Regions from separate parts of the Bacillus cereus group sp. BfR-BA-01316 genome, predicted to be linked through region 2. Evidence: riboswitches for the same ligand, from Rfam matches in the RefSeq annotation. Region 2 holds a riboswitch; each other region holds the start of a gene.

Region 1 (3,271 bases), on a different contig from region 2:
CCGAAAATTATGGAGAAAATGGAGAAATTCGGTTGTCCGAAAGCAATTACATCTTTCGTTATTCCGACAGGTTATTCATTTAACTTAGATGGATCAACTTTATATCAAGCAATTGCGGCAATTTTCTTAGCACAAATGTACGGTATTGAATTATCCATTACAGAACAAATTACATTATTACTTGTATTAATGGTTACATCAAAAGGTATCGCGGGTGTACCAGGCGTATCATTCGTTGTATTATTAGCAACACTTGGTACAGTAGGTATCCCGGCAGAAGGCTTAGCGTTTATCGCAGGTATTGACCGTATTCTAGATATGGCTCGTACAGCAGTTAACGTTGTAGGTAACTCTTTAGCGGCTGTAGTTATGTCTAAGTGGGAAGGTCAATATGACGCTGAAAAAGGACAAGCCTATTTAAAAGAGATATCTGAAAAGGGTCAAGCGGCTTAATTATGATTTGAAAAGCTCTCACATATTATGTGAGAGCTTTTCTGTATGTAGAAGAGGAGAGAAAGTTATGAAACGTAAGTACGGTGATGGTTCTACGTGGAAGCGATTACTAGAGAAGACATACACAGTAAAACAAGCTGAAGCAGGTATGTTAGGAATATTGGATATAAAAAAGGTGAGAGAGCCTAGTTATAAAGAATACAATAGTAAAGAGCTTTGCATTGCAGGTGATGGGTATACATGGATGCAATATTTTATAAACGGGAAAAACTTTGCAATTACAGCTATGTTAGACAATCAAAAACAATTAGTGCAATATTATATCGATGTGACGAAAGAATTTAAAATAGACGATCGTGGTTTACCTTATTTTGATGATTTATACTTAGATGTAGTATTGTTACCGAACGGTGAAATCTATGTATTGGATGAAGACGAGTTAGAGGATGCTTATAAAATTGGTGATGTTACAAAGGAAGAATATGAGTTAGCATGGAATACAACAAAATGGATTATAGCGACTATAAAAAATAGAAAATTTTATTGGATCTCAATATTGGATAAAGAAATTAAAAAGTTAAAATGATTGGTTTATTCACCTTTTTGTATAATTACCAAAAAAACTATACAAAAAATAATTGACTTTTGTTTTGTAAGCGAGTAAAGTTAGGAAAGAAATTATTATTAAAAATTAAATATGAAACCTTCTTATAAAGAGAGGCGGAGGGACTGGCCCTACGATGCCTCGGCAGCGGACTCGATTTCAGAGTGCTGTGCCAAATCCAGCAAGCATGTGCTTGAAAGATGAGAAGAGCGTTTCTTATAGATGTATAAGACCTCTTCTCATTGGAAGAGGTCTTTTGTTGTTTATTAGAAAAGGTTGAAAACTAGGGAGAGATGATACTTTGAAAGAAACGAGAGGAAATGGTTTAGCTTTATTACCACTTGGAATATTTTTGGCGCTATTTATTGGTTCTGGGATTATTACAGGTGATTTCTATAAATTGCCGATACTTGTAGCGATTTCAATTGCTGTAGGAATCGCTTTAGTGATGAATCGTAAAGAAAGCTTTAATGTGAAAGTAGAACGATTTGCTAAAGGTGCAGGAAACCCTGATATTATGATCATGGTTCTGATTTTTGTACTTGCAGGGGCGTTTTCTGAAACAGCAAAAGGGATGGGCGGAGTCGATTCCACTGTTAACTTAGCGTTATCTATTTTACCCCAAGGATTTATCGTTGCTGGAATTTTTGTTATAGGGGCATTTATTTCATTAGCGATGGGAACTTCAATGGGAACAATTGCTGCATTAGCACCGATTGCTGTAGGTATTAGTGGGCAAACTGATATCTCAATTGCGCTTACGATGGCTACTGTTGTGGGCGGAGCGATGTTTGGCGATAATTTATCATTTATTTCTGATACGACAATTGCTGCTGTTCGTTCGCAAGGAACAGAAATGAAAGATAAGTTTAAAACGAATTTTTTAATTGTATTGCCAGCTGCAGTCATTACAATTGTACTATTAGTAATGATTACTTTAGGAAATGATACAGAAATTAAAGCTCATACGTTTGATTGGGTGAAGATTTTACCATATGCAGGTGTACTTGTTACGGCGCTACTTGGCTGGAATGTACTCATTGTATTAACTGGTGGAACTGTACTATCTGGTGTTATCGGTCTTATAGATGGAAGTTATACGTTAGAGAGTTTCTTTAAAAGTGTAACGACTGGAATGGGCGGTATGATGGAGTTAGTGTTACTTGCCATTTTAATCGGTGGTATGGTTGAACTTATCCAGTATAATGGCGGCATTCAATATTTAATGAATCTTTTAACACGTAATATTCGTTCGAAAAAAGGAGCGGAGTTTGGTATTGCTGGCTTAGTGAGTATGACGAATATGTGTACAGCAAATAATACAATCTCTATCATTTTTACAGGTCCGCTTGCGAAAAATATTGCGGATCAGTATGAAATTGATCCCCGTAAATCAGCGAGTGTACTGGATCTTTTCTCTTGCTGTATACAAGGGTTAATCCCATATGGTGCTCAAATGTTAACAGCGGCAGGATTTGCTGCGTTATCTCCGGTCGAATTGTTACCATATGCATTTTATCCAATTTTAGTTGGAGTATGTGGAATCATTTCTATATTAATTGGTTTCCCGAGGTTTTCTAAAGTGGCGGAAAAAAAAGAGTATCATAAAACTGCATAAAATAAAGAGACATTTATTATTAGCAGTTGAAAACGCTCGGAGAACATTCTCTGAGCGTTTTTTATTATTTATAAATCCTTTTTCAAATAGTAGTGCTTATAATCTCTTCCTACGTTATCGAGGATACCATACTCTTTATAACCGTATTTTTTATAGAAATCTAATGCTTGAAAGCTTAAAGTGTCAACTTTTATAAAATCACAATTTCTTTCTAAAGCAATTTTTTCTACTTCTAATAACAGTTTAGTTCCATACCCTAATGCACGTATATCTTCATCGATGATAAAAGAGTGAATCTCTAACCAATTCCAACAGACTTCACCTAATATTCCCCCGCGTATCTTACTATTTTCATCTTTAAGAAATAAATGAATCTCTAAGTATCTGTCTCTTAAATCAGATGGAAAGTGCTTTAAATTATATTCATAAAGCTGATTGTTTATATAGTTTTTAGCGGTGGTATTGATTTCTTTCGTAATGTGTAAATTCATGATATATCCCCTTTAATTTAAATATAGCCTTCTGATGTATTTTAACATAATTTTCTTAATAATATTTTTAATGTAATTTAATAAACGTTTGTACGTATTGCTAAT
Region 2 (3,271 bases):
TGCTCTAAGAAAGCAATATGCTGAAATGAGTTTAGTTCAATATCTCCATCAGCTAACGCTTTATTTGGCGTTGTGTAATCAGAGAACTCAACCAGTTTAATTTTAATTCCTTCTTTTTCAGCTTTTTTCTTTAAAATTTCCCAAGCGTCTCCATCTGTTCCAGTTACACCTACGCGAACTACTTTCTCTTTCGCTCCTGCACTTGTGTCTCCACCTGTGCAGCCGCTTAAGGCTGTAATTCCTACAATCGCTGATAATGCAAATGCTAAAATTTTCTTCATTTTCTTTTCCCCTCTTCCTTTTTATGATCTGCGTAAAAAGACTTTCGCAAAGTAGTTTCCTAAATTTTGAGCTACCTGTACAAGAATAATAAGTAAAACGACCGTTACGAACATAACTGACGTATCAAAGCGTTGATAACCATATGTCATTGCTAAGTCACCAAGACCGCCACCACCGACAAGCCCAGCAACTGCAGAAAATTCAATTAAACCAACTGTCATAAACGTGACACCTAAGATTAATGGTGCTAAAGCTTCTGGCACGAGGATTTCAAAAACAATTCTAAGTGGTGAAGCGCCCATTGCTTGTGCTGCTTCAATTACCCCTTTCGGAACAGAAACAAGATTTGTTTCAACCATTCTAGCAATACCAATTGATGCAACTAACGTCATTGGGAAGATTGCTGCTGTTCCAATCGTCGTTCCAATAACACTTCTTGTTATCGGACTTAAAGCTACTAAAAAGATAATGAATGGAACCGGACGAATTGTATTAATTACGATATTAAGAATAGAAAAGACCCATTTGTTTTCTAAAAAGTTTCCTTTTCTCGTTACGTATAAAAGTAAACCTAGAGGTATACCAAGAATTGTAGCAAATATAAGGGTTACAATTACCATTAAGAGGGTATCCCCTGTCGCATCTAATATGCGAGGCCAAAATATACTCCAATCAACTCGCATGAGCTTCCACCTCCTTCAGCTGTACTTGCAGTCTTAGATGTTGTAATGCTTTTTGAATTTCTTTCTGTTCACCTTGTAGTTCTACAAGAAGATTTCCAAATAGCACATTTTGGAGTTCAATAATATTTCCGTAAAGAACATTTACATCGACGTTATAGTTTTTCGCAATATATGATAGTACAGGCTGCCCTGTCTCTTCCCCAGTAAAAGTCAGGCGATAAATCTGACCTCCGTTTTGAATTTTCGCTAGAACACTTTCTGGTAAGTGATCATTAATAACAGAGCGTACAAAATTTTGAGTTGTCTTTGTTTTTGGTTGTGTGAAAACATCAAACAGTTTTCCTTCTTCAATTACTTTTCCTTTTTCCATAACGGCTACACGGTGACAAATTTCTTTCACAACGTGCATTTCATGTGTAATAAGTAGAATCGTTAAATTGTACTCTCTATTTACTTTCTTTAATAAATTTAAAATTTCTGTCGTTGTTTCCGGATCTAAAGCTGATGTTGCCTCATCGCATATGAGAATATCTGGTGATGTCGCAAGTGCTCTTGCAATCCCAACACGCTGCTTTTGCCCCCCTGATAACTGTTCTGGATAATAGTTCGCTTTATCTTCTAAACCAACAAATTTTAGTAGTTCATTCACTCTTTCTTTTATCTCATTCTTCGGCAATTTCGCTAACCTTAATGGATAAGCAATGTTCCCAAACACCGTTCTTGAATTAAATAGATTAAAGCTTTGAAAAATCATTCCAATTCTTTGTCTTAGTTTCCGTAATTCTTTCGCCGATAATGATGTAATATCTTTATCATCTATTGAAATTGTTCCTGCAGTTGGTCTTTCTAACATATTTACTAAACGTAATAACGTACTCTTCCCTGCACCACTAAATCCGATAATGCCAAAAATTTCGCCCTTTTCAACTGACAACGTTACATCCTCCACGGCATGAACTGATTGTCCGCCTGATTCATATACTTTACTTACATTGTTAAAAGAAATCATTTTCTTCCCTCCTATATGCTGTAAAAACTTGAAGTAGAGCTTTCGAGATAAAATAAAAAGTGCTCTCCTTCTTATCAGTAATAAAGATAAGAAGGAGAGCACTTATATATGTACTCATTCACATCTTCTCATCTTCCAAGCCTTTATAGGCTTGCTGGAATTAGCACGGTATTAAAAAACCCGTTGCTGAGGTATCGTAGGGCCAGTCCCTCCACCTCTCTGGATAAGAGTGTATCGATTTAATTGTCATTATAGAACTCAGAATAATAAGAGTCAATACATTTTTTAGAAAAACATTAATTATCCCTCTATTAAAATTTTCAAATAAAAAATCACAATACAATAGTAATTTTTATAGTTATGTAAAATCCTCCTCACTCATACTTTTAAAAAGGAGAATCTTCTCTACTAATTGAATAACAGTATTTGAATATGAAATCGGAGGAAGATAAATATATGAAAACAGCCCTTTTGCTCATCGATATTCAAAATGATTATTTTCCAAATGGAAAGATGGAATTACGTAATCCAGTAGAAGCAAGTGAATATGCTAGTCAGCTACTACAACATTTTAGAATTAGAAACGAACCTATTTTTCATATCCAACATGTAGCTATAAAAAATGACGCTACTTTTTTCCTACCCAATACAGAAGGTGTCCATATTCACGAAAATGTCCGTCCACTTAGAAAGGAAACTGTTATACTGAAACACTATCCAAATAGCTTTCGAGAAACTGACCTTCTAGAGCGATTACAACGTTCAGAAATTGAGCACGTCGTAATTTGCGGAATGATGACCCATATGTGTATTGATGCTACAGTAAGGGCTGCTTTTGATTTTAGCTTTCATTGTACCGTTATACACGATGCTTGTGCGACAAAAGATCTTTCATTTAAAAACGCTACTATACCAGCTGTTTATATTCACAATGCAATTTTAGCGAGTTTAAATGTAGTATATGCAAATGTAATGAGTACCGAAGAATTTTTAACCACCTAAAAAAACACTCCTTTCAGTTAGCAAAACCGAAAGGAGTGTTCTCTTGTCGAACCATAGATTTTCTTTCAAATTGTATTATACAGGAAATTCTCAAAATGAATACTAAAAAATATGACTAATAAGTCAATTTTTCTCGTTGTTTTGTTTCTATTTTCATGTTTATCCCGATATTAATAGGGTTTAGCTGGTTTTAAATAACACATAGTAATATTTGGTAAATATTTCTCGGTTCAAATTAACTAGCTTCTATTATAGAGAGTTTCTCAAAAAGAAGAGATCTTCACAGACTGTGAAG
Region 3 (3,271 bases), on a different contig from region 2:
AATGATATCTTCAAGAGCTTCACGTGTCGGATTTCCAGATCGACTATAGTCGTACTTTCCGAAAGCATCTACATCAAACTGATGAAATGTTGATGTGTTATAGATGGGAACGTTAACAGCTCCTGTGTGTGTGTCATGCTTGTATTGATTATGCAGTAAAAGCGTATCTATGGAATAACTCATATTCTTACACCTTCTTTTACAATTTTAATTGCTTGCTTTAAGTCTTGAATTAAATCATTGCTATTTTCGATGCCGACTGAAAAACGGAGAAGACGATTACACACACCACGTGCTGTTCGAACTTCTTCAGGAATATCGGCATGAGTTTGCGTTGCTGGATAAGTCATTAAACTTTCGACGCCGCCAAGACTTTCAGCAAATGTAATTAAGGATAAAGATTGTAAGAAAGGATTAATCCAAGTTTCATCTTGAAGGCGAAATGAAATCATACCACCTCTTCCTGGATAAAATACATCTGTCACACCATCTTCATCATTTAAATAAGCAACAATTGCATGAGCATTTTCTTCATGCTGTTTCATGCGAAGTGCTAAAGTTTTCATGCCTCGAATTAATAGCCATGAATCAAACGGGCTTAAGACAGCACCAGAGGCATTATGATAATGAGCAAGCTCCTCGCAAAGAGATTTCCCTTTCGCAACGACAAGTCCGCTTAGTACATCGTTATGCCCGCCTAAATATTTAGTTGCGCTATGAAGGACGATGTTTGCACCTTCTGTTAATGGTTGCTGTATATAAGGTGTATAGAACGTGTTATCTACAATAAGAAGTAGTCCGTGCCTTTTCGCTACACTTGCTACATTGGCGATATCAGTTACTTGCATTAATGGATTAGTCGGTGTTTCTATGAAAATAGCCTTCGTTTGAGATGTGATTGCTTGCTCAATTTGTTTAATAGATTGTGTATCTACGTATCTACATCGAATATTCCACTTGTCTTCATGTTCGGAAAATAGACGATATGTTCCTCCGTATAAGTCTTCAGATACGATAAGCTCATCTCCGGAACGGAATAGTGAAAGGACAAGGAGGACAGCCGCCATTCCTGAGCTACAGGCATACCCTTGCTCACCGATTTCTAAATCTGCAATTGCCTGTTCTAAAAGACCGCGAGTCGGATTTCCAGTTCTTGAATAGTCAAAGCCAGTAGATTTACCAATTCCTTCGTGACGATAAGCAGTTGAGAAATAAACAGGTGGATTAACAGTTCCTGTTGTAGCTTCGCTACGGTTCCCGATTTGTGCTAGTTTTGTTTCGATTGTTGACATGTGAAAATTCCCCCTTTTTAAAGTGAACGACTAAGTGAATTTAAAATAAAAAAAGCCTTCTAAGAAGAAGGCTTTCGGTTTGAATAGAGTCTTCTTCTCATCTGTCAAATCTTTCACAATTTGCTGGAATTAGCACCTTATTAACGAATGAATGTTAATGGTTGCTGAGGCGTCATAGGGCCAGTCCCTCTACCTCTCTAGATAAGAATGTTCGTATGAAATTTTTATTATGTTTTTAACTTTACAACAAAAGATAATTGAATTGCAACTTTATTTTAAATTATTTTTATTTTTCCGCAAGTGTCATTGACTTTTATTTTTGTGCATGCTAAATTTATTAAAAAATTAACAGACATTGTTAAAAGGGGAACGTATTTCCTTTTAGCTACATAAATAAAATAATAAAGACAAACTCTTATTGAGAGCGGTGGAGGGAAAGGCCCTGTGAAACCCGGCAACCTGCAAACTAAATGTTTGAAACGGTGCTAAAACCTGCAAAACGTGTGTTTTGCATAATAAGAGGAGGAACAATTATGTCCCCCTCTTCAAAGTGAAGAGGGGGTTTTTATATTGATAGAAATGAGGGAGATTCGTGAAATTACTAGATTTATTATCAAAAGGAATTGTAATAGGTGATGGAGCAGTTGGAACTTTATTACATTCGCATGGTTTACAAAGTAGTTTTGAAGAATTGAATTTGTCTGATCCGGACTTAATTATATCGATCCATAAACAATATGTAGCTGCTGGAGCGGATGTTATTCAAACGAATACGTATGGTGCGAATGAAGCGAAACTCCGCATGTATGGTCTAGAAAATCAAGTTGTCCAAATTAATAAAGCGGCAGTGAATATTGCGAAAGCATCGGTAACAGAGCGGAATGCAATTTTAGGGACAATTGGAGGTATGAAACATATTGGTGCTGTTACAACGACTGATATAGAGCGAGAATTTATGTTACTTGAGCAGGCAGGTGCTTTACTAGAAGAACAGGTTGATGGATTACTATTAGAAACTTTTTATGATGAATTTGAATTATTGCATGCCGTTAAAGTATTGCGTAAACAAACGAATATTCCGATTGTTGCTCAGTTAGCGTTACATGAGGCAGGTACGACTCAAAATGGGAATGATGTCAATGAAATATTAAAACAGCTTTTAGATTACGGTGCCAATGTTGTTGGATTGAACTGTCAACTGGGGCCACTTCATATGACGGAAGCTTTCAAAATGATATCGATTCCTCAAAATGGCTATTTATCAGCATATCCGAATGCAGGTCTTCCGAATTATGTGGAGGGGCGTTACGTATATGAGGGAAGTCCAGCATATTTTGAAGAGATGACACCAAAATTTATTGAACAAGGTATTCGTTTATTAGGTGGTTGTTGTGGTACTACCCCGGAACATATTGAAGGAATGAAACGTGCTATTGCAAATGTTGTACCTGTAATAGCAAAGGAGACGATTCAAAGGCCTACAGTGGTCCATACACATGAGAAGCGTTCGAGAGCTCATGTTACTCTCGCAGAGAAGGCAAAGAAACAAACGACAGTTGTAGTGGAATTAGATCCACCGAAAACTTTAGACACGCAGCGATTTTTTGAAGGGGCAAGAGCACTGAAAAGGGCTGGAGCGGATGCTATTACTCTAGCAGATAATTCATTAGCATCTCCTCGCGTTTCGAATATGGCTATGGGTGCATTATTAACGAAGCATGATATTCCGGTATTGACGCATTTAACGTGTAGAGATCATAACGTCATTGGACTGCAGTCTCATTTACTTGGATTATCAGCATTAGGTATGGAGGAAGTGTTAGCTTTAACTGGTGATCCAGCGCGCGTTGGTGATTTTCCAGGTGCAACTTCTGTATATGATTTGTCATCTATAGAGCTAATTAAAATGATTAAAGAGATGAACGACGGTCGCTCTATTTTAGGGAAATCAATTGGTCCGGCAACAAGATTTTCTGTCG

The links. A riboswitch is a leader RNA that binds a small molecule or an ion and turns the genes downstream of it on or off. The one in region 2 is predicted to bind S-adenosylmethionine.
Region 1: another riboswitch for S-adenosylmethionine. It lies ahead of MR071_RS19145 (Na+/H+ antiporter NhaC family protein); the one in region 2 lies ahead of MR071_RS10455 (methionine ABC transporter ATP-binding protein).
Region 3: another riboswitch for S-adenosylmethionine. It lies ahead of metI (cystathionine gamma-synthase/O-acetylhomoserine thiolyase); the one in region 2 lies ahead of MR071_RS10455 (methionine ABC transporter ATP-binding protein).

What each region holds. Positions count from the first base shown of each region.
Region 1 is NZ_JAKUGX010000028.1:39,719-42,989, forward strand. Features, by position in the region: gene gltP (glutamate/aspartate:proton symporter GltP) at 1-453, shown strand, start outside; gene MR071_RS19140 (ribonuclease FAU-1 family protein) at 521-1,039, shown strand; SAM riboswitch class I at 1,159-1,264, shown strand; gene MR071_RS19145 (Na+/H+ antiporter NhaC family protein) at 1,359-2,675, shown strand; gene MR071_RS19150 (GNAT family N-acetyltransferase) at 2,744-3,166, opposite strand.
Region 2 is NZ_JAKUGX010000010.1:25,159-28,429, reverse strand. Features, by position in the region: gene MR071_RS10465 (MetQ/NlpA family ABC transporter substrate-binding protein) at 1-281, opposite strand, end outside; gene MR071_RS10460 (methionine ABC transporter permease) at 303-965, opposite strand; gene MR071_RS10455 (methionine ABC transporter ATP-binding protein) at 955-1,974, opposite strand; SAM riboswitch class I at 2,100-2,204, opposite strand; gene MR071_RS10450 (cysteine hydrolase family protein) at 2,407-2,976, shown strand.
Region 3 is NZ_JAKUGX010000002.1:110,583-113,853, reverse strand. Features, by position in the region: gene metC (cystathionine beta-lyase) at 1-183, opposite strand, end outside; gene metI (cystathionine gamma-synthase/O-acetylhomoserine thiolyase) at 180-1,292, opposite strand; SAM riboswitch class I at 1,387-1,500, opposite strand; SAM riboswitch class I at 1,705-1,814, shown strand; gene MR071_RS02270 (bifunctional homocysteine S-methyltransferase/methylenetetrahydrofolate reductase) at 1,885-3,271, shown strand, end outside.